2 regions of the Massilia sp. UYP34 genome follow, and region 1 is predicted to be linked to the other one. Evidence: predicted binding sites of a transcription regulator. Region 1 holds the regulator's gene; the other holds the start of a gene.
The links. The regulator sigma-54, encoded in region 1, starts transcription at its own class of promoters, with help from an activator protein. The targets are predictions, from matches to a motif close to TGGCANGNAANCTGCTTT.
Positions count from the first base shown of each region.

Region 1 (14,600 bases):
GAACGTCATCGTCCAGGACGGCATCGGCCGCACGGTGCGCGTCGGCCAGGAACTAAACGCCGAGCTCGCTTTCTAAGTAATTCTAAATAAGCACCACGGCAGGCCAAACGCCGGCAGCCCGCGACAGTGTCGCAAAATCGCCTATTCCCTTGTACTGACAGGCGGTTTTTCATATCCAAGCAAGAGTGGATGGCGTAATGTTATGGTTATTGCTGAAAGGAATGCTTCATGCACGAGCCGAGCGCGTCGACGCGAGAACTGATGGCGGAAAACGAGACCCTGCGCGCGCGCATGGCGTACCTGCTCGAGCAGGCCGAACGTAACCACGACATCATGTGCCGCCACCAGGCCTTCGACCTGCAGATCGTGGGCGCCGGCAGCTTTCCGGAACTGGTCGGCACGATCTTTCGCACGCTGCCGGTGATTTCGGAACTGGACACCGTCACCCTGTCGCTGGTCGATCCGGATGCCGACATCTATACCGTCATGCACCGCCTGGGCGTCGATTTCGAGCAGTTCCCCAACCTGATGTTCTGCGAGCATGCGGTCGAGCTCGGCTTCGACATGGCGCCCGAGCGCCGTCCGCGTCCGATCCTGGGCGCCTATGCGCCGGGCCAGCACTGCGCCATGTTCCCGCATCCGCCCGCCGGCCTGCAGAGCGTGGCCCTGGTGCCGCTGCTGCGCAATACGCGCCTGATCGGCAGCCTGAACCTGGGCAGCGCCGATCCGGCCCGCTTCACGCCGAACCTGGGCACCGATTTCGTCGAGCACATGGGCTCGATCATCGCGATCTGCCTCGAAAACGTGATCAGCAACGAGATGCTCAAGTACATCGGCCTCACCGATTCGCTCACCGGCGTCTACAACCGCCGCTACATGGACCGCCGCCTGATCGAAGAGACCGCGCGCGCCCGGCGCCAGGGCTATCGCCTGTCCTGCATGTACATCGACATCGACCACTTCAAGCGTGTCAACGACACGGTCGGCCACCAGGGCGGCGACGAAGTCCTGCGCGAGGTGTGCGGCCGCATCAAGGCCGAGCTGCGCATGTCGGATGCGCTGGGGCGTTTCGGCGGCGAGGAATTCGTGGTGCTGCTGATCGACGCCGACCTGGAAAGCGCGAGCATGGTCGCGCACCGCATCCGCGCCGGCGTCGCCGCCGCGCCGATCAGCCTGAGTGGCGGCGAACGGGTCGACGTGACGGTGTCGATCGGCGTCGCCGTGCTATCGGAGCAGTGGTCCGATTCCGCGCACGACCCTGCGCACGACAACGCGATCGAAGGCATGACGCAGGAACTGGTGGCGGCCGCCGATGCGGCGCTGTACCAGGCCAAGGCCGGCGGCCGCAACAAGGTCGTCGCCTTCGCGTGATTGCACGCGTAACGCCGACCCGACGGTTGTTGGTGAATGTGGTCACACGTAAGGTGGTCACAGCAGCCGATCCTCGGCCCGGCTGACCGCCTCCCCATCCCCCCGTACCACCACCACGTCGCCCGCGGCCAGCACCACGCCAGGCCCCGGCTCCACGTCCTTGCCGCCGCGCCGCAGCGCCGTCACCTCGGCCGCGACGCCGTGCAGCCCCAGTTCCGCCAGGCTGCGGCCGATCGAGCCGGCCTGCGCGTGCAGCCGCACCGAATGCAGGCGCACATGCCCCGGCTCGAGCGTGGCGCCGCTGTCGCTGGCGCCATGGAAGTAGCCGCGCAAGGCCGCATAGCGGTCGTCGCGCGCCGCCTGCACCCGGTGCACCACGCGCCGCAGCGGCACGCCCAGCGTCACCAGCGTGTGCGAGGCCAGCATCAGGCTGCTCTCCAGCGCCTCCGGCACCACCTCGGTGGCGCCGGCGCGTTTGAGCACGTCCATGTCGGCGTCGTCGTGGCTGCGCACGATCACCGGCAGGTTCGGGGCCAGTTCGTGCACCAGGTGCAGCACCTTCAAGGCCTGCCGCGTGTCGGCGAAGGTGATCACCAGCGCGCTGGCGCGGTGGATGCCGGCCGCGATCAGGCTTTCGCGGCGCGCCGCGTCGCCGTACGAGACCGCGGCGCCGGCCGCCTGCGCCTCTTGCACCCGCTCCGGATCCAGGTCCAGCGCGTGCCAGGGCAGCGCCTCTTCCTTGAGCAGGGTCGCCAGGCTCTGGCCGCTGCGCCCGAAGCCGGCGATGACTACGTGGTTCTGGGTCTTCATGGTGCGCGTGGCGAGCTGGGTCAGCTGCAGCGACTGCGTCATCCACTCGTTGGCGGCGAACTTCATCGCGATCCGGTCCATACTGGCGATGACGAAGGGCGCGAGCAGCATCGACAGCACCATCGAGGCCAATACCAGCTGCATCACGAACGGGTCGACCAGCTTCGATCCGGAGGCGTGATTGAGCAGCACGAAGCTGAATTCGCCCGCCTGGGCCAGCGCCAGGCCGGTGCGCAGCGCCGTTCCGGGCGACGCCCCGAAGGCGCGCGCGAGCAGGGCGATCAGGCCGAACTTGAGCAGCACCACCAGCGCGAGCAGGAGCAGCACCAGCCACCAGTGCTTGATCACCATCTGCAGGTCGAGCAGCATGCCGATCGTGATGAAGAACAGCCCCAGCAGCACGTCGCGGAACGGCTTGATGTCTTCTTCCACCTGGTGTTTATAGGGCGTCTCGGAGATCAGCATGCCGGCGACGAAAGCGCCCAGGGCCAGCGACAGGCCGGCCTGCTCGGTGATCCAGGCCGCGCCCAGCGTCACCAGCAAGAGGTTGAGCATGAACAGCTCCTGCGAGCGGCGCTTGGCGACGATGGTGAACCAGCGCCCCATCAACTTCTGGCCGAAGAACAGCAGCAGGGCCAGCACCAGCGCCGCCTTGAGCGCTTCCACTCCAAGGGTGATCGCCAGGTCTTCCGGGTCGCGCGCCAGCGCCGGAATCATGATCAGGAGCGGCACCACCGCCAGGTCCTGGAACAGCAATATGCCGACGATGCGCCGCCCATGCCCGCTGTCGAGCTCGAGCCGCTCGGTGAGCAGCTTGACGACGATGGCGGTCGAGGACATCGCCAGCGCGCCGCCCAGCGCGAAGGCGGCCTGCCAGCCGAGCGGTATGCCGGGCAGGAACCAGGCCGCCAGCAACCCGATCCCCATGGCGGCCAAGATCGTCGCCATCACCTGGGCCAACCCCAGCCCGAACACGATGCGCCGCATCGCGCGCAGCTGCCCGAGCGAGAACTCCAGGCCGATCGAGAACATCAGGAACACGATCCCGAACTCGCCCAGCGCATGGGTGGTGGGGCTGTCCTCGGCCAGGGCCAGGGCGTGCGGGCCGATCAACACGCCGACGGCGAGGTAGCCGAGCATCGGCGGCAGTTGCAGGCTGCGGAAGGCGACCACGCCGAGGACGGCGCAGCCCAGCAGGAGCAGGGTGAGTTCAAGGCCGGAATGCATTGGCGCGATACGCGATGAGCGGTAACTGTTGATCTTATGGCATGCGCCCTATGTGGCGCGGAAGGTGCTTGTCATCGTTTGTTACGACTGGCAAGTTTTTTGCTTTCCCAATTCGTTTATACTTCCAAAATGAGTGTAACCGATGAAAAAATAATGCCGAAAAGTTTTGACGAGACCCTGGCCCGGCGCGTCCTGGCTCTGGGTCGCGACACGCTGTCGATCGAAGCGGACGCCATCCGCGCGCTGCAGGCGCGCCTGGGCGACGACGACAGTTTCGTGAACGCCGCGCAACTAATCATGGCTTGCGACGGTCGCGTGGTGGTGTCCGGAATGGGCAAGTCGGGCCACATCGGCCGCAAGATCGCCGCCACCCTGGCGTCTACCGGCACCCCGGCCTTCTTCATGCACCCGGGCGAAGCCGCGCACGGCGACCTGGGCATGGTCACCAAAAACGACGTCGTGATCGCGATTTCCAATTCGGGCGAATCGTCCGAGATCCTCGATATCCTGCCGGCCGTGAAACGCCTTGGCGCGCGCGTGATCGCCATGACCGGCAAACCCGCCTCGCGCCTGGCCAGGCTGGCCGACGTGCACCTGAACATCGCGGTGGACAAGGAAGCCTGCCCGCTCAACCTGGCGCCGACCACCAGCACCACCGTGACCCTCGCCATGGGCGATGCGCTGGCCGTGGCGCTGCTCGACGCGCGGGGTTTCCGCGAACAGGACTTCGCGCTGTCGCATCCGGGCGGCGCGCTGGGCCGGCGCCTGCTGACGCACGTGCGCGACGTGATGCGCAGCGGCGACGCGGTGCCGAGCGTCACCCCCGACACCCCGCTGGTCGAAGCGCTGCTCGAGGTCACCCGCAAGGGCCTCGGCATGACCGCCGTCGTCGACCCCGAAGGCCGTCCGGTGGGCGTGTTCACCGACGGCGACCTGCGCCGCGTGATCGAGCGCATGCACGACTTTTCGAACATCCAGATCCGCGACGTCATGCACGTCAACCCGCGCCGCGTGCGGCCCGACCAGCTGGCGGTCGACGCCGTCGCCGTGATGGAGGAATTCCGCATCAACCAGATGCTGGTGGTCGACGACGACGACCGCCTGGTCGGCGCGCTGCACATCCACGACCTGACCCGCGCCAAGGTGATCTGATGAGCGACACGTTTATCCCGGCCATCACCCCATTGGCCCACATGGAACGCGCCGCGCGCGTGAAGGTCATGATCTTCGACGTCGACGGCGTGCTGACCGACGGCAGCCTGACCTACGGCCCGGAAGGCGAAGTCACCAAGACCTTCAACGTGCTCGACGGCCTGGGCATCCAGCTGCTCAACAAGACCGGCGTCCAGACCGCGATCATCAGCGCGCGCCTGTCGCCGATCGTCGTCAAGCGCGCGGCCGATCTCGGCATTTCGCACGTCCACCAGGGCATCCATGACAAGCGCATCGGCTTCGCCAAGCTCCTGGCGGCCACGGGCTTCACCGCCGAGCAGTGCGGCTACATCGGCGACGACGTGATCGACCTGCCGCTGTTCGCGCGCGTCGGCTTCGCCGTCGCGGTGCCGTCCGGCCACCCCGAAGTGCAGCACCGCGCGCACTACGTGACGAAAAACGCCGGCGGCCGCGGCGCGGTGCGCGAGGTGTGCGATCTCGTGATGCGCGCCCAGGGCACCTACGACCAGGCGCTCGCGCCGTACTTCGCCTGAGGCCACCCAGCATGGCTACCATCGTCCAGAACAAGCGTACCGCGCACCGCTGGAATCTCCTTGCGATGATCGTGATCGGCACCTTCTTCGCCTTCGGCAGCTTCTGGCTGCTGCAGCTGATGCAGGCCTCCGACATCGATGCCCAGCTGGGAGGGCCGCCGGACGAACCGGACTACATCGTCGAGAACTTTTCCTTCGTGCGCATGACCGAGAACGGCCAGCCGAGCTACCTGGTGTCGGGCAAGCGCCTGGCGCATATTCCGAACGGCGACGTGTCGCACGTCGACGCGCCGGTGCTGCGCGGCGTCGAGCCGGGCCGCCCGCCGATGACGGTGGTGGCGAAGAACGCGCAAATCCATCACCAGGAGCACCGGGTCGAGCTGATCGGCGACGTCGACCTGCAGCGCCCCAAGACCGCGCAGAGCGAATCGCTGCACGTGCGCACCCAGGCGCTTACCGTGCTGCCCGACGAAGAAATCCTGAAGACCGATCTGCCGATCGACATGCAGCTTGGCGCCTCCAACGTCAAGGGCACCGGCATGGTCGCCAATAATGCGACCATGCAGCTGCACCTGTCCAGCCGCGGCCAGATCGTCTATCCGCCACGCCAGCGCTGATTCCCCGCACCAGCGCCGCGTGCCAACCCGAGACCCTTAACCGACCATGAAAAAACTACTTGCCGCCGTTTTCCTTTCCCTGCTGTCGCTGACCGCGGCCGCCGAGCGCGCCGATTCGCTCAAGGAGGCAGTCATCAACTTCGACTCGCTCGACGTCGACGAGGTGACCGGCACCCGCATCCTGACCGGCAACGTGGTCCTGACCCGCGGCACCCTGGTGCTCAAGTCCGACCGCGCCCTGGTCAAGGAAAGCCCGGAAGGCTATATGAGCGTGACCCTCACCGCCGCCGGCGGCAAGGTCGCCACCTTCCGCCAGAAGCGCGACGGTGGTTCCGACCTGTGGGTCGACGGCCAGGCCGAGCGCATCGAGTACGACGAGCGATCGGAACTGGTGCGCCTGTATTCCAACGCCGTCGTGCGCGAACTGGAAGGCGCGCGCATGACCAACCAGATCACCGGCCCGTTCATCTCCTACGACAACCGCAAGGAAGTGGCCACGGTGCGTAACGACACCAGCGGCCAGAGCAAGGTTGGCGGCGGCCGCGGCACCCTGATCCTGGCGCCCAAGCGCGCACCAGGCGGAGGCGCCCAATGACGGCGATTCCGATGGAGCTGGACGATTGCAGCACCCTGGTCGTCAAGGGCCTGCAGAAAAGCTATGGCAAGCGCCTGGTGGTGCGCGACGTGTCGCTGCAGGTCGAGTGCGGCGAGGTGGTCGGCCTGCTGGGCCCGAACGGCGCCGGCAAGACCACGTCGTTCTACATGATCGTGGGCCTGGTGCCGTCGGACGCCGGCTCGATCGACATCAACGGCACCGACATCACCAGCCTGCCGATCCACCGCCGCGCCGTATTGGGCCTGTCCTACCTGCCGCAAGAGGCGTCGGTGTTCCGCAAGCTGACGGTGGAAGAGAACATCCGCGCCGTGCTCGAGCTGCAAAAGGACAATGGCAAGCCGCTGTCGAAAGACCAGATCAACGAGCGCCTCGACACCCTGCTGGCCGACCTGCAGATCGAGAAGCTGCGCGAGAATCCGGCGCTGTCGCTGTCGGGCGGCGAGCGCCGCCGCGTGGAGATCGCGCGCGCGCTGGCGACCAATCCGCGCTTCGTGCTGCTGGACGAACCGTTCGCCGGCGTCGACCCGATCGCCGTGATCGAGATCCAGCGCATCGTGCGCTTCCTGAAAGAGCGCCGGATCGGTGTCTTGATCACCGACCACAACGTGCGCGAGACGCTTGGCATCTGCGACCGCGCCTACATCATCAACCAGGGCGCGGTGCTTGCCTCCGGCCGTCCTGACGACATCATCGCGGACGAGTCGGTGCGCCGCGTGTACCTGGGTGAACACTTCCGCATGTGAGCGACGCCTAGATGAAACAGTCCCTGCAACTTCGCACTTCGCAGCACCTCGCGCTCACGCCGCAACTGCAGCAGTCGATCCGGTTGCTGCAGCTGTCGACGCTCGAACTGCACCAGGAGATCGAGCAGATACTGGGCGATAACCCCTTGCTCGAGCGGCTCGACGATCCGCTCGACCGTTCGGTGCGTTTGCTGGCCGATGGCGCCATCAACAATGCGCCCGCCAATGGCGAAGCGCCGCCGGCGCCCGGCCAGCAGGCCGAGGGCCAGGACGCGCCGGCGCAGGAGGGCGAGAGCCTCGAGAGCGGCGCCGACAACGATCGCGTTGATGCTGACTGGAGCGAGGGCGGCGCGCCGTCGTCCGGCGGCGGCGAGGACGAGGACGGCCGCCCGCAGCTGGAAGCCTGCGCCATCACCCTGCGCGAACACCTGATGGAGCAGGTGCGCGAAGCCACCTTGTCGGTGCGCGACCGTGCGCTCGCCGAGCTGGTGATCGATGCGCTGGACGACAACGGCTATCTCGACGAGCCGCTCGACGAGATCCACGCGCGGCTGCCCGAAGAACTCGAGATCGAGATCGACGAGCTGCGCTGCGCGCTGGCGCTGGTGCAGAGCATGGACCCGGTGGGCGTCGGCGCGCGCAGCGCGTCCGAGTGCCTGGCGCTGCAGATCCGGCGCATGCCGGGCGTGCCAATGGTCACGCGGCGCATGGCCCTGACCATCGTCGAAGGTTACCTGACCTGGTTCGCCCAGCGCGAATACAGCAAGCTGAAAAAAGCGCTCGACTGCGACGACGAAGACTTGCGCGAGGTGCAGGCCGTGGTGCGCCAGTGTAATCCGCATCCGGGTGCGGTCTTCGCCTCGAACGTGTCGGACTACGTGGTGCCGGACGTGATCGTGCGCCGCGCCAAGAGCGGCTGGGCGGTCACCCTGAACCCGGACGTGATGCCGCGCCTGCGCGTGAACAGCCTGTATGCCAGCCTGCTCAAGCAAGGCAAGAGCGAAGCGCAGATGGGCGCGCAGCTGCAGGAAGCGAAGTGGCTCATCAAGAACATGCGCCAGCGGTTCGACACCATCCTGCGCGTGGCGGAGGCGATCGTCGAGCGCCAGCGCAACTTTTTCTCCCACGGCGCGGTTGCCATGCGGCCCCTTGTTTTACGCGAGATAGCTGATACACTAGGCCTACACGAGAGCACAATTTCTCGTGTCACAACCCAGAAATACATGCTGACCCCGCACGGCATGTTTGAGTTGAAGTATTTCTTCGGTAGCCACGTTGCCACCGAGGCGGGAGGCGAAGCATCCTCGACGGCAATCCGTGCGCTCATCGCACAATTGACAGGAGCAGAAGACCCTAGGAACCCATTATCCGACAGCAAGATCGCGGAGATGCTCGGGGAACAAGGCATGGTCATTGCGCGCCGGACGGTTGCAAAATACCGTGAAGCCCTCAAGATACCCCCTGTAAGCCTCCGCAAGTCCTTGTAACTGCGCCGTCCACACCCGTCGTGCCTTGTCGCGTTGGTGTGGTCCACACGGTGCATCATTTTCAAAGGAGTGTGTATGAACCTCACAATCAGTGGCCATCATCTCGAAGTGACCCCCGCCATCCGTGAATACGTTCAGAATAAGCTCGAGCGCATCATTCGCCATTTCGACCAGGTGATCGACACCCATGTCTTCCTGGCCGTCGACAACCTCACTGAAAAAGAAAAAAGGCAGAAAGCAGAGATCAACGTCCAGGTGTCGGGCAAGACCCTGCACGTGGCAAGCGTCGCGCAAGACCTGTACGCGGCGATCGATACGCTGATGGATAAGCTGGACCGACAGATCCTCAAACACAAGCAAATGCTGAAGGACCATAGCCGTACTTCGATCAAGCGCCTGCCGGAGCGTGGCAGCGAAGAGGCCGCTGCCGCCTGACCAGGCGCAGGGCTCACACCAGCTAAGGGCGTCTGAGGGGACGCCCTTTTTGCATCCGCCTTTCCGGTTTTACCCGCAGCGCGTGTTCGGTAAAATGCAGGTCTCTCCATGATGGATCACCCCATGACCGACCATGTCCTGACCCGCATCGCCAACCGCACCGGCATCATCACCCTGGACCGCCCGAAGGCGCTCAATTCGCTGTCGCTCGCGATGGTGCGCGCGCTGACCGTGGCGCTGCGCGCCTGGCAGGATGACGCGCAGGTCGAGGCGGTGGTGCTGACCAGCAGCAGCGAGAAGGCCTTGTGCGCGGGCGGCGACATCCGCTTCTTCCATGAGGTCGGCCATGCGACGCCGATGGGCGGCAGTGCGTTGCTCGAGGATTTCTTCACCGAAGAATACGCGCTGAACCACCTGATCCATTTCTATCCGAAGCCCTACATCGCCGTCATGGACGGCGTGGTAATGGGCGGCGGCATGGGCATCGCCCAGGGCGGCCCGGATTGCGGCCTGCGCATCGTGACCGAGCGCACCAGGATGGCCATGCCCGAGGTGAACATCGGCCTGTTCCCAGACGTCGGCGGCAGCCATTTCCTGTCGCATGCGCCGGGACGGCTCGGCTATTACCTGGGCCTGACCGGGCTGACGATCGGCGCCGCCGACGCGCTGCATATCGGGCTGGCCGACCTGTTCGTGCCCGGCGCCGAACTGCCGGCCCTGCATGCGTTGATCGCGTCCACGCCCGGCGCCGCGCTGCCGGCGGCGATCCGCGCCTTCGCGGCGCCATTTTCCGCGCTGGCGGGCGAGAGCGAATTGCCGTCGCTGCGCACGCGCATCGACGCCCATTTCGGCGCGGCCTCGGTGGCCGCGATCATGGCCTCGCTCGAAGGCGACGCGACGCCGTTCGCGCAGCGGGCCCTGGCGGCGATGCGCCAGCGTTCGCCCCTGATGATGTGCGTGACCCACGAACTGCTGGCGCGTGGCGCGCAGCTGTCCGTGGCCGACTGCCTGCGCATGGAGCGCACGCTGGTGCGCCACAATTTCGAGCATGGCGAAGTGCTCGAAGGCGTGCGCGCGCTCGTCGTCGACAAGGACAATGCGCCGCAATGGAACCCGCCATCGCTCGAACAGGTGACGCCGCAGATGGTGGCACGCTTTTTCGAACCGGTGTGGCCGGCGCATGCGCATCCGCTCAGGCACCTCGCATAATCACGGCGAACATATTCATTTTTGCGTGACAGCGTATCGGCGGGGTGTGAACATCGGGCCTTCATGACCTGAAAGGACACCCGATGCGCCTGACCGCCTTGCTGATCTCGATGACCTTATGCGGCGCCGCCGCTGCCCAGGACTATCAGCCAACTTTCGATCCGAGCCGGCTCAAGGGTCCGGCAGCAGGGCCGGTCAACGAGATCATGGTGCTCGGTTCACCCCACTTGTCGCACTTGCCCAAGACGTTCCAGCCTGCCAGCCTGTCCTTGCTCAACGAGCGGCTGGCGGCGTGGAAGCCGCAGGCGATCGCGGTCGAAGAGCGCTCCGGGCCGCAATGCGATTTTCTGCGCCGTCACGCGGCGCGTTATGCGGAGACGGTCGAGACCTATTGCCCGGATACCGCGGCGGCGAAGGCCGCAACCGGTCTGGACGTTCCCGAAGCGACGGCGCAAGCGGAGAAGCTGCTGGCCGGATGGCCGGCGACGCCGTCGCCTGCCCAGCGGCGACGCCTGGCGGCCTTGTTCCTGGCGGGTGGAGAGCCGGCATCGGCTGCGGTCCAGTGGTTCCATTTGCCGGCCGGGGAGCGCCGCGCCGGCGACGGCCTGGATGCCGCCCTGGTCGAGCAGCTGCGAAAGCTCGCGGTCGATCCCGACGAAAGCGTGATGATCGCGGCGCGCCTGGCGGCCCGGCTGGGTCATGAACGCGTGTATGCGATGGACGATCAATCGGCAGGCCGTCCGTACACCGACCGCAAGGCGGCCGGCGAGGCGATCATGAAGGCCTGGGACAATCCGGCCAACCGCGCGCTCCGGCAGGCGGACAAGATCCTGTATCAGGGCTTGGGCAGCGCCGAAGGCATGCTGGCGCTATACCGCGCCTACAATGCGCCCGATCATGTCTCGACGGTCTTCGAAGCTGACTTCGGCGCGGCGCTGAACGAACCGTCGCCGCAGCGCTTCGGCCGCGCCTACATCGGCTACTGGGAAACGCGCAACCTGCGCATGGCGGCGAACATCCGCGACGTCGTGGGCGTCATGCCGGGCACGCGGCTCCTGGTCATCGTCGGCGCTTCGCACAAGGGCTACCTGGAAGCCTATCTGCACCAGATGCATGATGTGCGGGTGGTGGATACTGCGGCGGTGTTGCGGTAATCCACCGCTAACGCGACCATGCACCACCGCATTTCGCACGTCATTCCCGCGGAGGCGGGAATCCAAGTTCGTGCTTACCCACTACGTTCAACGTCGCCACTATGCTGAGGAATTGGGTTCCCGCCTCCGCGGGAACGACGTGCGAGGGCTGGCGGTAAAAATTACGCAGCCGGATTCTTCGGCTGTTCCCGATGCCGCACGATCACGCGCTCGGTATCGCTGAAATACGCGCCGAGGTGCTCGGCCATGTACACCGAGCGGTGCTGCCCGCCGGTGCAGCCCACGGCCACCGTCAGGTAGCTGCGGTTGTCGGTCTTGAACGAGGGCAGCCACTTGGCCACGAAGGCGCGGATGTCGGCCAGCATCTCGGCGGCGCTAGGCTGGGCGTCGAGGAAGTCGATCACCGGCTGATCCTTGCCGGTGAGGGGGCGCAAGGCCAGGTCGTAATACGGGTTCGGGATCGCGCGCACGTCGAACACGAAGTCGGCGTCGAGCGGCACGCCGACCTTGAACGCGAACGATTCGAAGAACAGGGTCAGCGGCGCATGGTCGACCTCGGCCAGCTCCTTGATCCAGGCGCGCAGTTTATTGGCCGAGAGTTCCGAGGTGTCGATCACGTGGCCCAGGTTCTCGATCGACGACAGGCGCTCGCGCTCTTCGGCGATGCACTCGATCAGGGTGCGGCGCGAGGCCGGGTTCTCGCCCGGGCGCAGCTCGTGCGACAGCGGGTGGCTGCGCCGCGTTTCGGAAAAGCGCGCGACCAGCGAATGGGTGCTCGAGGTCAGGAACATGACCTTGACCGCATGGCCGTCCTCGCGCATGCGGCGCACGCTCACCGGCAGTTCGACCAGCGACTCGGCGCTGCGCGCGTCGACCGCGACCGCGATCTTGCCGGTGCCGGTTTCGTTGACCGTATTGACGAGGGCCGGCAGCAGGGCCGGCGGCAGATTGTCGACGCAGTAGTAACCCGCGTCTTCCAGGACATTCAGGGCCACGGACTTGCCCGAGCCCGAGATGCCGGTGATGAGGACGATGTGCATGCGGCGATGATACCGCAACCTTCACCCGATGGCACGCCGCCGCGCCGCCAATGCCGCTTCAGTCCGCGCTCATGGCCTGGCGCTGGCGTTCCATGAATTCCTGCAGCGTGTCGATGCCGCGCAGTTGCAGGATGGTGTTGCGCACCGCGGCTTCGAGCAGCACCGCGATGTTGCGGCCGGCCGCCACCGGAATGACGACCTTGCGGATCGGCAGGCCCAGCACGTCCTCGGTCGGGAAGTGGAAGGGCAGGCGCTCGACCTCTTCGTCCAGCGCGCCGCGCTTGACCAGGTGCACGATCAGCTTGAGGCGCATCTTGCGCCGCACCGCCGTCTCGCCGAAGATCGCCTTGATGTCCAGCAGGCCCAGGCCGCGCACTTCGAGCAGGTTCTGCAGCAGCGGCGGGCAGCGGCCCTCGATCATGTTCGGCGCGATGCGCGAGAATTCCACGGCGTCGTCGGCCACCAGGCCGTGCGAGCGCGAGATCAGTTCCAGGCCCAGTTCGCTCTTGCCCAGGCCCGAGTCGCCGGTGATCAGGACGCCCACGCCCAGCACGTCCATGAACACGCCGTGCATGATCACGCGCTGGGCCAGCTTTTTCGACAAATACACGCGCAGGAAGTCGATCACCTGCGCCGCCGGCAGCGGCGTGGAGAACAGCGGGATGTTTTGCTCGTCGCAGATGGCCAGGATGTCGGGCGGGGTTTCCAGGCCCTGGGCGATGATCAGGGCGGGCGGGCCGCCGCCGATCAGTTCGCCAACCACATGGCTGCGCGAATTGGCCTTGAGGCGGTGGTAGTAGTCGAGTTCCTGGTGGCCGAACACCTGGATCCGGCCCGGGTGGATCAGGTTCAGGTGGCCGACCTGGTCGGCGGCCGAGGCGGCGTCGCCGGCGATCTGGCGTTCGCCGCCGGGAAAGCCCGCAAACCAGCCGAGTTGCAGGCTGTCGCGGTTGTCGTCGTACAGCCGTTGGATGGTCAGCGGAGACTGCAGCATGGGCATTGTCGTCGTCGCAAAATAAGGCGCGCGCGGCGTGATTGCCGCGCGTTGAGAACCTATCCCGGCAGGTGAGAGTCGTTCCTACCGCGCCTGGCAAGTGTGCGCTGCGTTACTCGTCGTTGCATGGCTCGCCATGCGGCCTCCTCGCGCCTTGCTCACACTCGCCATGCATCGGCATGAACTTCCTCCCACCTACCGGGATAGGTCCTGGCATACGTGCAGTTTAACCCAGAGCCTGCAGGCTGGGTTGCCAGTTGATAATACGGTCATGTACCGACTTCGGATCGGGATCGTTCGCCAGGGCGGTGCGCACCGATTCGTCGGAGAACAGCTCGGCGATCTCGGACAGGATCTCGAGGTGCTGCTGGGTGACGTGGTCGGGGATCAAGAGGAAGAACAGCAGGTTCACCGGCTGGCCGTCGGGCGACTCGAAAGGAATCGGCTCCTTCAGGCGCACGAAGGCGGCCAGCGGCGACTTGAGGCTCTTGCTGCCCTTGATGCGGCCATGCGGGACGGCGACGCCATGGCCCAGGCCCGTCGAGCCCAGGCGTTCGCGCGCGAACAGGTTGTCCGAGACGATCGAGCGGGCGATGCCGCAATTGTTCTCGAAGATCAGGCCGGCCTGCTCGAAAGCCCGTTTTTTGCTCGACACTTCGAGGTCGAGTTGCACGTTCTCGAGCGAGAGGATTTTGCTTAGATTCGTCATAACGTGGGTGCGATGCACGCGTGGAGTGCTTGCGAGCACGGGATTATAGGCCTGTTTAGGGCCCGAGACACTCGAATTCGCGACAGTTTGGCCTTCTCGCCGAACCGCCGCACGATACCCGTCGAAACGGGATAAGCAGTAAGTTGACTTACATCAACACTTTTACGCAATTTCCTCAACGAATCAGCTAGTGACACCAGCAATCGTATGCCGCTCCTCTTGTTTACCGATGATTGCTCGAAGGGCGGCTTCAAAGCAAGGCAGCGCGTCCGGTATCGTATCGCCAAAGAAGGTCTTATGCACGGTGCATGGCTGTCGCCTAAAACGCACAAGCGTGCGAGTAATATCCTGACAGAAATTGGATGTTTACTGGCGCGCGCCACGCAGATTACCTGGCTTGCCGGTGGTGAAATTGGTGCGCCATGGATTGATGTCAAGGCCGCCGCGCCGCGTATAGCGCGCATACACGGCCAGCTTGCTCG
Region 1 is NZ_JBWBRF010000001.1:38,955-53,554, reverse strand. Features, by position in the region: gene ACZ9AQ_RS00260 (MOSC domain-containing protein) at 1-76, shown strand, start outside; gene ACZ9AQ_RS00255 (DUF484 family protein) at 229-1,371, shown strand; gene ACZ9AQ_RS00250 (monovalent cation:proton antiporter family protein) at 1,429-3,408, opposite strand; gene ACZ9AQ_RS00245 (KpsF/GutQ family sugar-phosphate isomerase) at 3,538-4,560, shown strand; gene ACZ9AQ_RS00240 (KdsC family phosphatase) at 4,560-5,114, shown strand; gene lptC (LPS export ABC transporter periplasmic protein LptC) at 5,126-5,731, shown strand; gene lptA (lipopolysaccharide transport periplasmic protein LptA) at 5,778-6,326, shown strand; gene lptB (LPS export ABC transporter ATP-binding protein) at 6,338-7,090, shown strand; gene ACZ9AQ_RS00220 (RNA polymerase factor sigma-54) at 7,102-8,577, shown strand; gene hpf (ribosome hibernation-promoting factor, HPF/YfiA family) at 8,653-9,012, shown strand; gene ACZ9AQ_RS00210 (enoyl-CoA hydratase/isomerase family protein) at 9,136-10,221, shown strand; gene ACZ9AQ_RS00205 (DUF5694 domain-containing protein) at 10,305-11,375, shown strand; gene rapZ (RNase adapter RapZ) at 11,537-12,415, opposite strand; gene hprK (HPr(Ser) kinase/phosphatase) at 12,474-13,409, opposite strand; gene ACZ9AQ_RS00190 (PTS sugar transporter subunit IIA) at 13,636-14,118, opposite strand; gene queF (NADPH-dependent 7-cyano-7-deazaguanine reductase QueF) at 14,485-14,600, opposite strand, start outside.

Region 2 (14,600 bases), on a different contig from region 1:
AGGCTGTCGTCGACCACCACCGCCTTCAGGTAATCGAGACCGCCTTCGAGGTTCTCGCGCCAGGTGCTGGTGCGCTGCAGGCGCTCGGCGGTGCGCACGTAGAACATCAGGAAACGGTCGGTCAGGCGCACCACTTCTTCCTCCGTGAGGTTCGAGGCGATCAGTTCGGCGTGGCGCGGCTTCATGCCGCCATTGCCGCACACGTACAGGTTCCAGCCCTTGTCGGTGGCGATCAGGCCGACGTCCTTGCCCTGCGCTTCGGCGCACTCGCGGGTGCAGCCCGAGACGCCGAACTTGATCTTGTGCGGCGCGCGCAAGCCCTTGTAGCGGTTCTCCAGCGCGATGGCGAAGCCGACGCTGTCGCCGACGCCATAGCGGCACCAGGTCGAGCCGACGCAGGATTTGACGGTGCGCAGTGACTTGCCGTAGGCGTGGCCCGATTCGAAGCCGGCCGCGATCAGCTCTTCCCAGATCGCGGGCAGCTGGTCCACGCGGGCGCCGAACAGGTCGACCCGCTGGCCGCCGGTGACCTTGGTGTACAGGCCATACTTCTTGGCCACCATCCCCACCGCGATCAGGCCGTCGGCCGTGACCTCGCCGCCCGGCATGCGCGGCACCACGGAATAGGTGCCGTCCTTCTGGATGTTGCCGAGGAAGTAGTCGTTGGAATCCTGCAGGCTGGCGTGCTTCGGGGTCAGGACGAAATCGTTCCACACCGAGGCCAGGATGTTGGCGGCGGTCGGCTTGCAGACGTCACAGCCGAGGCCCTTGCCGTGGCGCGCCAGCAGCGCGCCGAAGTCGCGGATTTCCCCGACGCGCACCAGGTGGTACAGCTCCTGGCGCGAATAGGGGAAGTGTTCGCACAGGTGATTGTTGACCGCCACGCCCAGTTTCTTCAGCTCGGCATTGAGGACTTGGGTTACCAATGGCACGCAGCCGCCGCAGGCGGTGCCGGCCGAGGTGCAGCTCTTGAGGGCGCCGATCGTGGTCGCGCCGCCGGCCACCGCCTCGCACAGCGCGCCCTTGCTGACGTCGTTGCACGAGCAGACCTGGGCCGTGGCGGGCAGCTTGTCGACGCCGATCGCCGGGCGCGCGCCGCCACCGTCGGGCAGGATCAGGTATTCCGGCGCTTCCGGCAGCTCGATCTTGTTGAGCATCGTCTGCAGCAGCTCGCCATAGGCGGACGCCTCGCCCACCAGCACGCCGCCCAGCAGGTATTTGCCGCAGCTGGACACGACGATCTTTCGGTAAGTCTGGCGACGTTCATCGAGGAATTGATAGCTGCGGCTGCCCGGCGTGGCGCCGTGGGCGTCGCCGATGCTGGCCACGTCCACGCCCATCAGTTTCAGTTTGGTGCTCATGTCGGCGCCGACGAAACCGCACTCCGTGTCCAGCAGATGGCGCGCCGCGGTGCGCGCCATGTCGTAGCCCGGCGCGACCAGGCCATACAGCTGGCCGCGCCAAGAGGCGCATTCGCCGATGGCATAGACGTTCGGGTCCGAGGTCTGGCAGCGGTCGTCGATCACGACGCCGCCGCGCGGGCCGGTCTCGAGCCCGGATGCACGCGCCAGCTCGTCGCGCGGGCGGATGCCGGCCGAGAACACGATCATGTCGGTGTCCAGGTGGGTGCCGTCCGCGAACTGCATGCGGTGGGTCGCTTCCTCGCCATCGACGATGGCCAGCGTGTTCTTGCCGGTATGGACGCCGACGCCCAGCTCTTCGATCCGGGTGCGCAGCACGCGCGCACCGGGATCGTCGACCTGCACCGCCATCAGGCGCGGGGCGAATTCGACCACGTGGGCTTTCAGGCCCAGGTCGCGCAGCGCCTTGGCGCATTCGAGGCCCAGCAGGCCGCCGCCGACCACGACGCCCGACTTCGAACGCGCGCCGGCTTCCTGCATGGCCTCCAGGTCTTCGATGGTGCGATAGACGAAGCAATCCTTGCGATCGGCTCCCGGCACCGGCGGCACGAAGGGATAGGAGCCGGTGGCCAGCACGAGGCGGTCATAAGCGACAGCCGAACCGTCGGCCAGGGTCACCGTCTTCGCCGCGCGGTCGATCCCGACCACTTTGGCATTCAGGCGCAGCACCATGCCCGGTTCGGTTTCCGCACGCTCGAAAAAGCCCGGCGTCACCAGCGAGAGGTCGTCCGCACTCTTGCCGGCGAAAAATTCGGACAAATGAACGCGGTCGTAGGCCGGCCGCGGCTCTTCGCCCAGCACCGTGACGCGCAAGTCTTGCCGCCCGCTGGCGGCCAGGGTTTCGAGGAATTTGTGGCCCACCATGCCGTGGCCGATGACGACGATATGCATTTTCTGCTCCCTGTTGGACGTTACGCTGCTGCCGGCGCACTGCCGGCGCCGACGATGGTGGTATTGCTGAATCGGGCTGCGATGGCGCAGACGCTGGCGACCAGCACCAGGCCGCTGAGGATCGTGAGCGTCTGCTTGATGTCGCCCGTGCCCTTCATCAGGAAGCCGGCCGCCACCGCGCCGACGTTGCCGCCGGCGCCGACGATGCCGGCCACGCCGCCCAGCGCCTTCGGTGCGATGAACGGCACCAGCGCATAGGTGGCGCCGCAGGCCATGTGGGTGAACAGGCCGAATACCAGCATCGCGATCACGGCGAACACGACGCCCTCGGACTGGGCGAACCACAACAGGCCGAGGCCTTCGCCGATCATCAGCACGAACAGCACGGTCACGCGGCGGTTCAGGTCACCGGAGAGCGCGGCCTTGTCCGACAGCCAGCCGCCCAGGGAGCGGGCGAACAGCGCCAGCAGACCGAAGCTGGCGGCCGCCATGCCGGCCTGGCCCAGCGTCAGGTCGAAGTGATCGACGTAGTACACGGCGGCGATGTTGTGGATGAAGATCTCGATGCCGAAGCAGGCGCCATAGGTGACGAACAGCAGCCAGGCGCGGTAGTTGCGGCAGCCGGCGACGAAGCTCGCCCAGCCGCCCTTGCCGCCGCCCTCCGGCATGCGGCCGGTCTTGCGCAGCTCGTCGTAGTTGCCGGCCGGGCAATCCTGCGTATAGCGCCAGTAGAAGAAGGCCATCACGATCATCATCACGCCGGGCACCACCAGCGCCAGGCGCCAGCTCAGCGACTGGCTCACGCCCAGCATCACGATGGCGGTGAGCATCAGCGGCATGACCGCCTGCGCCGCGCCGCCGCCGGCATTGCCCCAGCCGGCCGCCGTCGCGTTGGCGGTGCCGACCACCTTCGGTCCGAACATGACGGAGGTGTGGTACTGGGTGATGACGAAGCTGGCGCCGACCGCGCCGATGCCCAGGCGCGCCAGCAGGAACGCTTCGTAGCTCTGCGCCAGCGCCACGCCCAGCACGGGAATCGCGCCCAGGAGCAGCAAGCCGGTATAGGTCTTGCGCGGGCCGTAGCGGTCGCACAGTGGCCCCACCAGCAGGCGCACGAAGATGGTGATCGCGACCGCCGCGATATTGATGTTGGCGATCTGCTCCATCGAGAGCCCGAACTCGCCCTTGATGACCGGCATCAGCGGCGCGCAGGCGAACCAGGCGAAGAAGCAGACGAAGAAGGCGACCCAGGTCAGGTGGAAGGCGCGCATGGGCGCGCCCTGGAAGGAAAAGAGCTTGATGCTGTCCGCTTTGCTGGCCATTGTTCTTCCTTTGAAAACGAAAAGGCGTCCGCGCTTGCTGCCGTGGGCAGTAGCTGCGGACGCCGTTGTCCTGTTGCCGTCCCCGCGTTGGGCCGGCGCTAAGTGAGAGTCTTGAAGAGAATCGCCATTGATCCTGTCATGGGTATGAGCAAGAGGCGTGCCACCCGGGGTTCACGGGCGTACGCCGACAGGTCGGACCTGGATGCGGCGCCAGGATGCTGCATTGCAGTGCAGCGCTCCCCACGATGATGCACCTGCGTGCACCGCGTTCAGGATGCGCCAGGTGCGCCGGCCCAGGCCTGCGGGTCGCTGCCGTCCCATACGCGGCCGCCCAGCAGGGTCGAGCTGCGCATCGGGGAGGCGGGCAGCATCGTGCCGGTGCGTTCGGCCGCCTCGCGGTACAGGTCGATGCGGCTGACCTGGGCCGCCAGCGCCTGGTAGGCGGGCGCTTCGCGCAGCAGGCCCCAGCGCCGGTGCTGGGTCATGAACCACATGCCGTCCGACAGCCACGGGAAGTTGGCCTCGCCGTCGGCATGAAAGCGCAAGCCGTTGTGGCCGCGCCAGCCGCCGTGCCCACGATGCTCGTCGGTATGGCGGCCGGCCAGGCAGAACTGCAGCGTGTCGCGGCTCGCATTGACATAGGCGGGGCTGGCCAGCACCTCGGCCGCGGCTTCGCGGTTGGTGCGCGAGGCGTCGAGCCAGCGCGCGGCTTCCAATAGCGCCGCGATCATGGCGCGGCAGGTGTTCGGATGGCTGGCCGCGAAGTCGGCGCGCGTGCCCAGCGCCTTGCCCGGATGGTTCGGCCATACCTGTTCGCTGGACGCGGCCTGGACCCCGGCGCCGTCGCGCTGCGCGCGCTGGCCCCACGGCTCGCCCGCACAGAAACCATCCATATGCCCGGCCGCCAGGCTGGCCGCCATCTGGCTGGGGGGCACCGTCACCGCCTGGCAGTCCACGAGCGGGTCGATGCCATGCGCGGCCAGCCAGTAGTACAGGAACATCGCGTGGTTCCCGGTCGGGAAGGTGTGGGCCAGGGTGAGCTTGCGCCCTGTTTCGTCGATCTCGCGCCGCAGCAGGCCGGGGTCGCGCGCGGCGTTGGCGAGCGCGCGCGACAGCGTGATGTTCTGGCCGTTCTGGTGCAGGTTCATCAACACCGCCATATCGCACTGCTGGGTGCCGATGCCGTTCTGGATGCCGTAGACCATCCCGTACAGCGCATGGGCCGCGTCGAGCTGCTGGCCGATCAGGCGGTCGCGCATGGCGGTCCAGGACAGCTCGCGGGTGAGCTCGAAGCGCACGCCATGCCGCTCGTCGAAGCCGAGCACCGACGCCATCACCAGCGGCGCGCAATCGGCCAGCGGCATGAAGCCGATGCGGACGGTCTCGATCTCGGGGCGGTCGGTGCCGGCGATCCAGGCTCCCCTGCCTGCCAATGTCATACGTCTCCTTGTCGTTGTATGGATGGAAGGTGCGGGCCTAACCCAGCAGGTCTTCCACGTCGATCAGGCGCTGCGCGACTTCCGCCAGCTTCAGGTTCTTGTTCATCGCCAGCGTGCGCAGGCGCTGGTAGGCCTGCTCCTCGGTCAGGCTGTAGCGCGTCATGAGCAGCCCTTTGGCGCGGTCGACGGTCTTGCGTTCGGCCAGCTTCTGGCGCGTGTCGCTCAGCTCATCGAGCAGCTTCTGCTCGCGCCGGAAGCGCGCCAGCGCGACGTCCAGCACCGGCTTGACGCGCTCGGCCTGCAGGCCGGCCACGATGTAGGCCGAGACGCCGGCGTCCATCGCCGCGTCCATGCTGGCCGGCGCATCGTCCTCGGTAAACAGGACGATCGGCCGCCGCGCGTCGCGGGTGGCGATCACGATGTGCTCGAGCACGTCGCGCGCGTCGGACTCGCTGTCGGCGATGATCAGGTCGGGCTGCAGCTGGGCGATGCGCTCGGGCAGGAACACGTCGGCCGGGAGCGAGGCGATCAGGTCGTAGCCCGATTCGAGCAGGCCGATGCGCAGCGCCGTGCTGCGCCGCGCCTGCGCGGCCTGGGCGGCGTCAGGGTCGGTGCCGGGTGCGGTTGCGGAAAGCACGACGACGATCCGCAGGTGTGGTGATGCACTGTCTCGCGATTTCATGCGCATACTATATGCAAGTTCCGCACCAGGCGCGAGCACCGGTGATGCCCAGTGCCCTTCTTATGCGAAACCCGGGGTGCAAGATATTCGCACCACGAATATCTTGCATGAGAGCAACTTAACAATCATTCACCAAGCGTATCGCTGGAATCACAAATCTAAAGTTTGCTTATGACGAAGACGCCCCTATACTGCAACGCAACATCGAAGTATCTATCTCAGGGGAACAATCATGACTGCAGCCATCCAACGCACCCGCTTCTTCGCGACAGCCATCTCGGCCATCCGCAGCTTCTCGCAAGAACTCTACGTCGCCCACGGCGGCTACGCGCCGGCAATGCGGGGCTGATCATGCACCCGCTCGAATATCTCACCATCGCCCTGGCCGTCGTGGCCGTGGCAGCCCGGGTCGCCATGTTCCTGCCGCGCCCGCCAAAAGGCCCGTTCAGGGCCATGTAAAGCAAGGTTTCATTGCGGCGCACCACGGCCGCGATAAGCCATCCGCATCCAGCGCCGGCCGTACTGACGTACCGCCGGCGCTTGTCTTTACAGCAAAAAAAACCTGTCATGATTCGTGGTCGCGGCGAGTGCCTGCGCTAGAATGCATGCGCATTTCTGGCAAGCATCTTTGGCAAGCACCATTGGCAAACAAGCCATTTCACTCATCAGACTCCCCCATGCGAACACCTGCACTTACCCTGTTTGCGGCCTCCTTCGCCGCACTGATCGCGCTGCCGGCGGCGGCATCCACCCCCATCACCCTCGACCAGGCCATGAGCCATCCAGACTGGATCGGCACCCCGGTGGAAGACGCCTGGTTCAGCTGGGACGGCAAGCAGGTGTACTACAAGCAGAAGCGCACCGGCTCGCCGGTGCGCGACGTGTTCGAGGTCGCGGCCGGCCAGGCCCGGCTGGTCGCGGACGCCGAGCTGCCGAAGATCGACAGCGCCGACGTGGTCTACAACCGCAACAACAGCCGCATGCTGGTCCTGCGCAACAACGACCTGTTCGAGCGCGACCTCAAGTCGGGCCAGCTGGTGCAGGTCACGCGCGGCGCCAGCCGCATCACCGCCGCCCAGTACACGGCGGACGAAGCCGCGGTCCAGTACCGCATCGGCAACGACTGGTATGTGTGGGACCGCGCCAGCCGCGTGACCGGCCCGGCCGCCCTGCCGCGCGCCGCCAAGGACCCGAACGCGCCCGAAGACGATCCCTACCGTTCGACCGAGCTGCGCCTGATCGAGCACCTCAAGCGCCAGAAGGATGACCGCGACGCCCTGCGCGCGCGCACCGACGAACTGCGCCGCGCCGACGCCTCGATGGCGCCAAGCCCGGTCTACCTGGGCGACAAGGTCACCATCGAAGGCAGCTCGCTGTCGCCCGACGGCCGCTGGCTGCTGGTGGTCACCGCCGCCAAAGGCGCCGACAAGGGCCGCGCCGGCAAGATGCCGCGCTACGTGAACGAATCGGGCTACGAGGAAACCGAAGACGTGCGCACCCGCGTCGGCCGCAACATGCCGGTGCCGCATGCACTGAAACTGGTCAATCTGCGCACCAACAAGGTGCAGGACATCGCCTTCGACGCACTCCCGGGCGTCAACGTCGACCCACTGGCCGAACTGCGCGCCGCCGCCAAAAAAGATCCGCTCAAGGGCAACCGCCCGGTGGTGGTCTCGGGTGGCCGCAACGCGATCGACTGGAGCGCGAACGGCGCCAGGGTCGCCGTCATGCTGCGCGCGGTCGACAACAAGGACCGCTGGATCGCCAGCGTCGACCTGGGCGCCGCGAAGCTGCAACCCTTGCACCGTCTGACCGACGGCGCCTGGGTCAATTACGACAACGTCGAATTCGGCTGGCTGCCGGACAACCGCACGCTGTGGTACCTGTCCGAGGAAAGCGGCTACTCGCACCTGTACACCAGGGACAGCCTGAGCGCCGCCGCCCCGCGCGCCCTCACCACCGGCAAGTGGGAAGCCAGCGACGTGCGCTGGACCTACGACGGCAGCACCGCCTACATGCTGTGCAACCGCGACAACCCGGGCGACTACGAAGTCTGCGCCGTGAATGCGAATGGCGCGAATGGCGCGCCCGAGGTTCGCGAAGTGACGAAGCTCGACGGCGTCGAGAAATTCGCCCTGTCGCCGGACGAGAACAAGCTGCTGGTGCACTGGTCGTCCAGCTATACCCCGATCCAGATCGCGACCGTGCCGCTGTCGGGCGGCAGGGGCGGCGAAGCGAGCAAGCTGACCGACACCCGCACGCCGGAGTTCAGGGCGCGCGAATGGATCCAGCCGCAGTACGTGGCCGTGCCTTCCAGCGCCGGCGGCGACCCGGTCTGGGCCAAGCTGTATCGTCCGGCCCAGCTCGAGCCGGGCAAGAAGTATCCGGTCGTGATGTTCGTGCACGGCGCCGGCTACCTGCAGAACGTCAGCCACCGCTATCCGAACTACTTCCGCGAGCAGATGTTCCACAACCTGCTGGTGCAGAACGGCTACGTGGTGCTGGACATGGACTTCCGCGCTTCGAAAGGCTACGGCAGCAAGTGGCGCACCGCGATCTACCGCCAGATGGGCCATCCGGAACTGGAAGACTACATCGACGGCGTCAAGTACATGGTGAACCAGCACCAGGGCGACGCCGCCAACGTCGGCATCTATGGCGGCAGCTACGGCGGCTTCATGACCTTCATGGCCCTGATGCGCGCGCCGGACACCTTCAAGGCCGGCGCCGCGCTGCGCCCGGTGACCGACTGGACCACCTACAACCACGAGTACACCGCCAACATCCTGAACACCCCGGACATCGACCCGGAAGCGTACAAGAAGTCGTCGCCGATCGAATACGCGCACAACCTGAAGGGCCACCTGCTGATCTCGCACGGCATGATCGACGATAACGTGTTCTACCAGGACTCGGTGCGCATGGCGCAGCGCCTGATCGAGATGAAGAAGGACAAGTGGGAACTGGCGAGCTATCCGCTGGAGCGTCACGGCTACGTGCAGCCGGAGGCGTGGTATGACCAGTACCGCCGGATCTATGAACTGTTCGAGCGCTCGCTCAAGCAGAAGTAACCCGCACCGCTGACACGTCGTTCCCGCGCAGGCGGGAACCCAAGTTATTTAGCACGCCATATTGTCAAGCGAAGTGGCATAGCTGGAGACTTAGGTTCCCGCCTCCGCGGGAACGACGTTTTTGAGCCAGGAATAGAATCGGGCCGGCGGTGTTTCAGGGCCGTGGGCCCAGGAAGTCGAGCAAGGTCAGTGCCACTACCTTGGTCGCGCGGCGCAAATCCTCCAGCAGCAGACGCTCGTCGGCCTTCTTGGCGTTCGACTCCTCCACCGTGCGCGGCCCGGCGCCATACAGCACCGCCGGGATGCCATGTTCGCCATACAGCCGCGCATCCGCATACAGCGGCGTGCCGTGCGCGGGAATCTCCTCGCCCATGATCGCGCGGCCATGACGCTGCAGGCTCGTCACCAGCGGCGCCACGCCCGGCAGTGGCCGCAGCGCCTGCGACAGCAGCAGGCGCCGGATCTCGAGGCGGATGCCGCCCGCGCCGCGCACCGCCTCCTCGATCAGCGCGCGCACCTGCGCCTCGACCAGCGCCGGGTCTTCTTCGGGAATCATGCGCCGGTCCAGGCGCAGCACGACCTTCCCCGGCACCACATTGGTGTTGGTCCCGCCGTCGATGCGCCCGACGATCATGGTCGGCGAGCCGATGCCAGGCACGGCGCTGCGGATCTCCTTCAGGCCGGGCAGCGCGCCATAGATCGCATTGAGCACTGTCGTGGCGGCCTGCAGGGCGTCGACCGCCATCTCGGGCATCGCGCCATGCCCCGCCCTGCCGTGCACGGTCACTTCCAGCTGCAGGCAGGCATTGTGGGCGGTGACGATGCCGTAGCCGAAGCCGGCCGCGATCACGTAGTCGGGCCGCGTCAGGCCCTGCTCCAGCAACCAGCCCGGCCCCAGCAGGCCGCCGACTTCCTCGTCGTAGGTGAAGTGCAGTTCGACCGCGCCCGATAAAGGCAGGCCCAGCGCCTCCAGTGCGCGGGTCGCGAACACGTAGGTGGCGAAGTCGCTCTTCGAGACCGCCGCCGCGCGCCCGTACAGGTAACCATCTTCGATCACGGCGCCGTACGGCGGCCGGGTCCAGCCTTCGCCCGGCGGCACCACGTCGCCGTGGGCGTTCAGCGCCAGCGTCGGGCCGCCGGCGCCGTAGCGGCGGCGCACGATCAGGTTGGTGATGCTCTCCAGGCCATGGTCGCGCACCTGCTGCGCCGGCACCGCATGGCGCTCGACCGGCCAGCCGGCGGCCTCCAGCGTGGTCGCCACCGCCTCGGCATGCGGCGCGTTATTGCCCGGCGGGGTATCGGTCGGGATGCGCACCACCTCCTGCAGGAAAGCCACCTGTTCGTCGAAGTGCGCGTCGATCCAGCCGGTGACGCGCTCGTGCAAGGGATTGTTCATGGGGCCTCGTCTGCGTTTGTTTCTGCGTTCGTGATGGCGCCGGCCTCGAACCAGGCTCCCACCTGGGCGCGTTCGGCATCGGTCATGTGGGTGAGATTCGCCAGCGGCATCGCCTTCAGTTGCACCGTCTGCTGGTAGATGCGGGCCGCATGCCGGCTCACCAGCTCCGGCGTGTCGAGCATCACGCCGCCCGGCGCCGCCGCGAAACCGGGCTGGGTCGGCTGCTGCGCGTGACACGACACGCAGCGCTGTTCCATGATCGTGCGCACCGTGGCAAAGCGCGCGGCGGCGTCAGGACCGGCGGCAGCCGCCGCCGCCGGATCGGCGCTGGCCCGCGGCGGCGGCGCCAGCACGACCGCCAGCGCCAGGAGCAGCGCCACGCCCGCGGCCGGATAGCGCCATGCGGTGCGGCCCTTGTGGCGCAGGTTGAAGAAGTGGCGGATCAACACCCCGGCCAGCATGATCACGCCCAGCACGGCCCAGGCGTGCGGGTGATTGTAGGTCATCGCATAGTGGTTGCTGATCATGATGAACAGCACCGGCAGGGTGAAATAATTATTGTGGACGCTGCGCTGCTTGGCCTTGATGCCGTGGGTCGGGTCGGGCTTGTCGCCCGCCAGCATGGCGTTCACCATCTTGCGCTGGCCCGGAATGATCAGCATCGCCACGTTGGCCACCATGATGGTGCCGATCATCGCGCCCACGTGCAGGTAGGCGGCGCGGCCGCTGAGCAGGTGGGTGAGCACCCAGCTGCTGCCGACCAGCAGCAGCCAGATGGCGGCGCCGAACGCCAGCTGGTGCTGCGCCAGCTTCGTCCGGCACAGCAGGTCGTAGACGATCCAGCCGGCCACCAGGCTGCCGATGCCGACGCCGACCGCCTGCCAGCTGGTGAGGTCTGCCACGCTGCGGTCGACCATCATCGCCTTCGCGTTCAGGTAGTAGACCACCACCAGCAGCGCAAAGCCCGAGAGCCAGGTGGAATAGGCTTCCCACTTGAACCAGTGCAGCTCCGGCGGCAGCTCGGCCGGCGCCACCAGGTATTTCTGCGGGTTGTAGAAGCCGCCGCCGTGCACCGCCCACAGTTCGCCGGACACGCCCTTGCGCTCCAGCTCCGAGCCGGGCGCGGGCGGCCTGATGGTGTTGTCGAGCCAGACGAAATAGAAGGAGGCGCCGATCCAGGCGATGCCGGTGACGATGTGCAGCCAGCGCAGCAGCAGGTTGAACCACTCCAGGGCATAGGGCGCCAGGTATCCGGTATCGAACATGGGCTTCTTTCATGAATGCGGTACGGCTGAGATGGATCGAAGATACGCCGATTCCAATTTCTGCGACATGAAATTTAGCGTATATTCGACATATCTTTCTTGATATACGTGCCACCTCGGCCGCCTGCGATGTCCAGCCTGCCCCGCAACCTCGACCTGCATCTGATCCGCATCCTCTACCTGCTGCTGGTGGAGAAGAACGTGTCGCGGGTGGCGCTCAAGCTGAACCAGCCGCAGCCCTCGATCTCGGCGTCGCTGCGTAAACTGCGCGAGCTGACCGGCGACCCGCTGCTGGTGCGCGGCGCGCGCGGCATGGTGCCGACCCAGCACGGCGAGAGCCTGTTGAAACCGGCCAAGCGCATCCTCGACGAGGCCGAGAGCCTGTTCGTGCGCAAGGCGCCGTTCGTGCCCGAGCAGGCGGCGCGCACCTTCCACATCGCCGCCCCCGACTATCTCGACGCGCGCTTCCTGCCGAACGTGGTGGCGCTGCTGCGGCGCGGCTCGCCCGCCAGCCGCGTCGTCATCCACGCCCTCGGCCCTGGCCTGGACTACCTGCGCATGCTGTCCGACGGCGACATGGACCTGGTCATCGCCAACTGGGACGAGCCGCCCGCCCACCTGCACATGTCCAAGCTGTTCGAGGATCCGATCATCTGCACCATGCGCGCCGACAGCCCGTATGCCAGGCGCACGGCGCCGGACGCGATGACGCTCGAGGACTACCTCGACCTGCCCCACGTGGCCCCGACCCAGATGCTGCCGGGCTACCACGGCGTGATCGACGCCTGGCTGGAACGCCACGGCCTGCGGCGCCGGGTGGCGGTCGAGTCGCCCTATTTCGGCGTGATTCCGTATATGCTCACCCAGAGCGACCTGGTGCTGACGACCGGCCGCCAGTTCATCCGCGCCTTCGAGAAGACGCTGCCGCTGAAAAGCTTCACGGTGCCGGTCAAGTTTCCGCCGATGCGCTTCTACCAGCTGTGGCACCAGCGCGTGCACCAGTCGACCGAACACAAATGGCTGCGCGACCAGGTGAGCAGCGCGGCAAGGGCCCTCAATCAACAATAGCCAGGAGTAGACGATGTTGACGATCCAGGAGCTGAACCGACTCGACGCCGACGCTTTCACCAAAGCGCTGCATGGCATCTACGAGCATTCTCCCTGGATCGCGCAGCGCGCCGCCGCGGCCAGCCCCTTTTCCACCCTGGCCGCGCTCAAGCTGGCCTTGCAGGCGGCGGTCGACGGCGCGACCGGCGACGAACGGTTGGCGCTGCTGCGCGCCCATCCCGAGCTGGCCGGCAAGGCCGCCATCGCCGGCCAGCTGACGCTTGAATCGAGCGGCGAACAGGCCGCATCAAATCTGGACCGCTGCACGCCCGAAGAATACGCAAGGCTGCACGCGCTCAACGCGCAGTACAACGAACGTTTCGGCTTTCCCTTCATCCTGGCCGTGAAAGGCCCGACCGGTCGGGGCCTGGCGCGGCAGGGCATCATCGACACCTTCGTGCGCCGCCTCGACAACGCGCTGGACGACGAGCTGCGCGAAGCGCTGCGCCAGGTGCACCGCATCGCCGAGATCCGGCTCAACGCCCTGCTCGGCATCGAACCCTCCGTCGGCGTCACCGTGATGGACTGGTGCGAAACCCTCGGCGCCATCAGCGACAGCGATGCGGACCTGACCTGCTCCTACCTGACGCCGGCCCACCGCCGCACCGCCGCGGCCATCGCCGGCTGGATGCGCGACGCCGGCATGGCGGTCCACGTCGACGCCGTCGGCAACGTGGTCGGCCGCTACGCCGCCGCACGGCCGGGCGCGCAGACCTTGATCACCGGCTCGCACTACGACACCGTGCGCAACGGCGGCAAGTACGACGGCCGGCTCGGCATCCTGCTGCCCATCGCGCTGGTCGCCCGGCTGCATCAGCGCGGCGAGCGCCTGCCCTATGATCTCGAGGTGATCGCCTTCGCCGAAGAAGAAGGCGTGCGCTATCGCAGCACCTTCCTCGGCAGCGGCGCCGTGGCCGGCGGCTTCGATCCGGCCCTGCTCGATGCGCGCGACGCCGACGGCATTCCGATGCGCGACGCGCTGGCGGCCGCCGGCCACGATCCGGCCGCCATCGCCGCCATCGCGCGCGATCCCGCCGGCGTGCTCGGCTTCATCGAGGTGCATATCGAGCAGGGACCGGTGCTGCTCGAGCGCGGCCTGCCGTTGGGCGTGGTGAGCGCGATCGCCGGCAGCTCGCGCTACCTGGTCGAACTGAAGGGCGTGGCCAGCCACGCCGGCACCACGCCGATGGGCATGCGGCGCGATGCCGCCGCCGCCGCTGCTGAAATTGTGCTGCTGGTGGAAAGCCGCTGTCACGGTCCGACGTCGCTGGTGGGGACGGTCGGCCAGCTGGAGGTGCCGGCCGGCTCGGTGAACGTCGTGCCCGGCGCCTGCCGCCTGTCGCTCGACATCCGCGCCGCCGACGACGAGACCCGGCTGGCGGCGGTGGACGACATCCTGGCAGGCATCAGCGCCATCTGCGCGCGGCGCGGCATCCAGGAAAAACTGTACAAGCTGCTCGAGATCGACGCCGTGCCCTGCGCGCCGCGGCTGATGGGACAGCTGGCGGCCGCGGTCGAACGCGCCGGCCTGCCGGCGTTCCAACTGCCGTCCGGCGCCGGCCATGACGCGATGCGCATGGCGCAGCTGACCGAGGTCGCGATGCTGTTCGTCCGCTGCGGCAATGGTGGCATCAGCCACAATCCGCTCGAGACCATGAGCGCCGACGATGCCGATGTCGCCGGCGCGGTGTTGCTCGACTTACTGCGCCACTTTACTCGGACGGCAACGCCGGCAGCGTAGGCGTCGTCAGCGGCTTCTGCGCCGACCTGTCGCCCGCGGTGACCGGCTGCAGCCACCACGGATCGCCGGCGCCGATGTCACCGCACGCCCCGCCCCTTCATCATGAGGCCGTAGACCACGGCGGCGATCGCGACGCCGACGAACCACGCATACGTGTAGATCGTCTTGAAGGCCTCGCCGACGTCGGGGAAGCTGGCCGGGAAGGCCGCATTCAGGAAGCCCGGGATGTTGGGCAGCACCCCCAGCGCGAATGCCGCCAGGGCCG
Region 2 is NZ_JBWBRF010000008.1:29,929-44,528, forward strand. Features, by position in the region: gene nirB (nitrite reductase large subunit NirB) at 1-2,312, opposite strand, end outside; gene ACZ9AQ_RS14155 (MFS transporter) at 2,333-3,634, opposite strand; gene ACZ9AQ_RS14160 (CmpA/NrtA family ABC transporter substrate-binding protein) at 3,904-5,073, opposite strand; gene ACZ9AQ_RS14165 (ANTAR domain-containing response regulator) at 5,111-5,755, opposite strand; gene ACZ9AQ_RS14170 (S9 family peptidase) at 6,433-8,826, shown strand; gene ACZ9AQ_RS14175 (M20/M25/M40 family metallo-hydrolase) at 8,981-10,222, opposite strand; gene ACZ9AQ_RS14180 (urate hydroxylase PuuD) at 10,219-11,487, opposite strand; gene ACZ9AQ_RS14185 (LysR family transcriptional regulator) at 11,617-12,555, shown strand; gene ACZ9AQ_RS14190 (allantoate amidohydrolase) at 12,569-14,335, shown strand; gene ACZ9AQ_RS14195 (NCS1 family nucleobase:cation symporter-1) at 14,413-14,600, opposite strand, start outside.
Region 2: a site for sigma-54 is predicted at 5,766-5,783, ahead of ACZ9AQ_RS14165 (ANTAR domain-containing response regulator). Genes of this name have one in related genera too.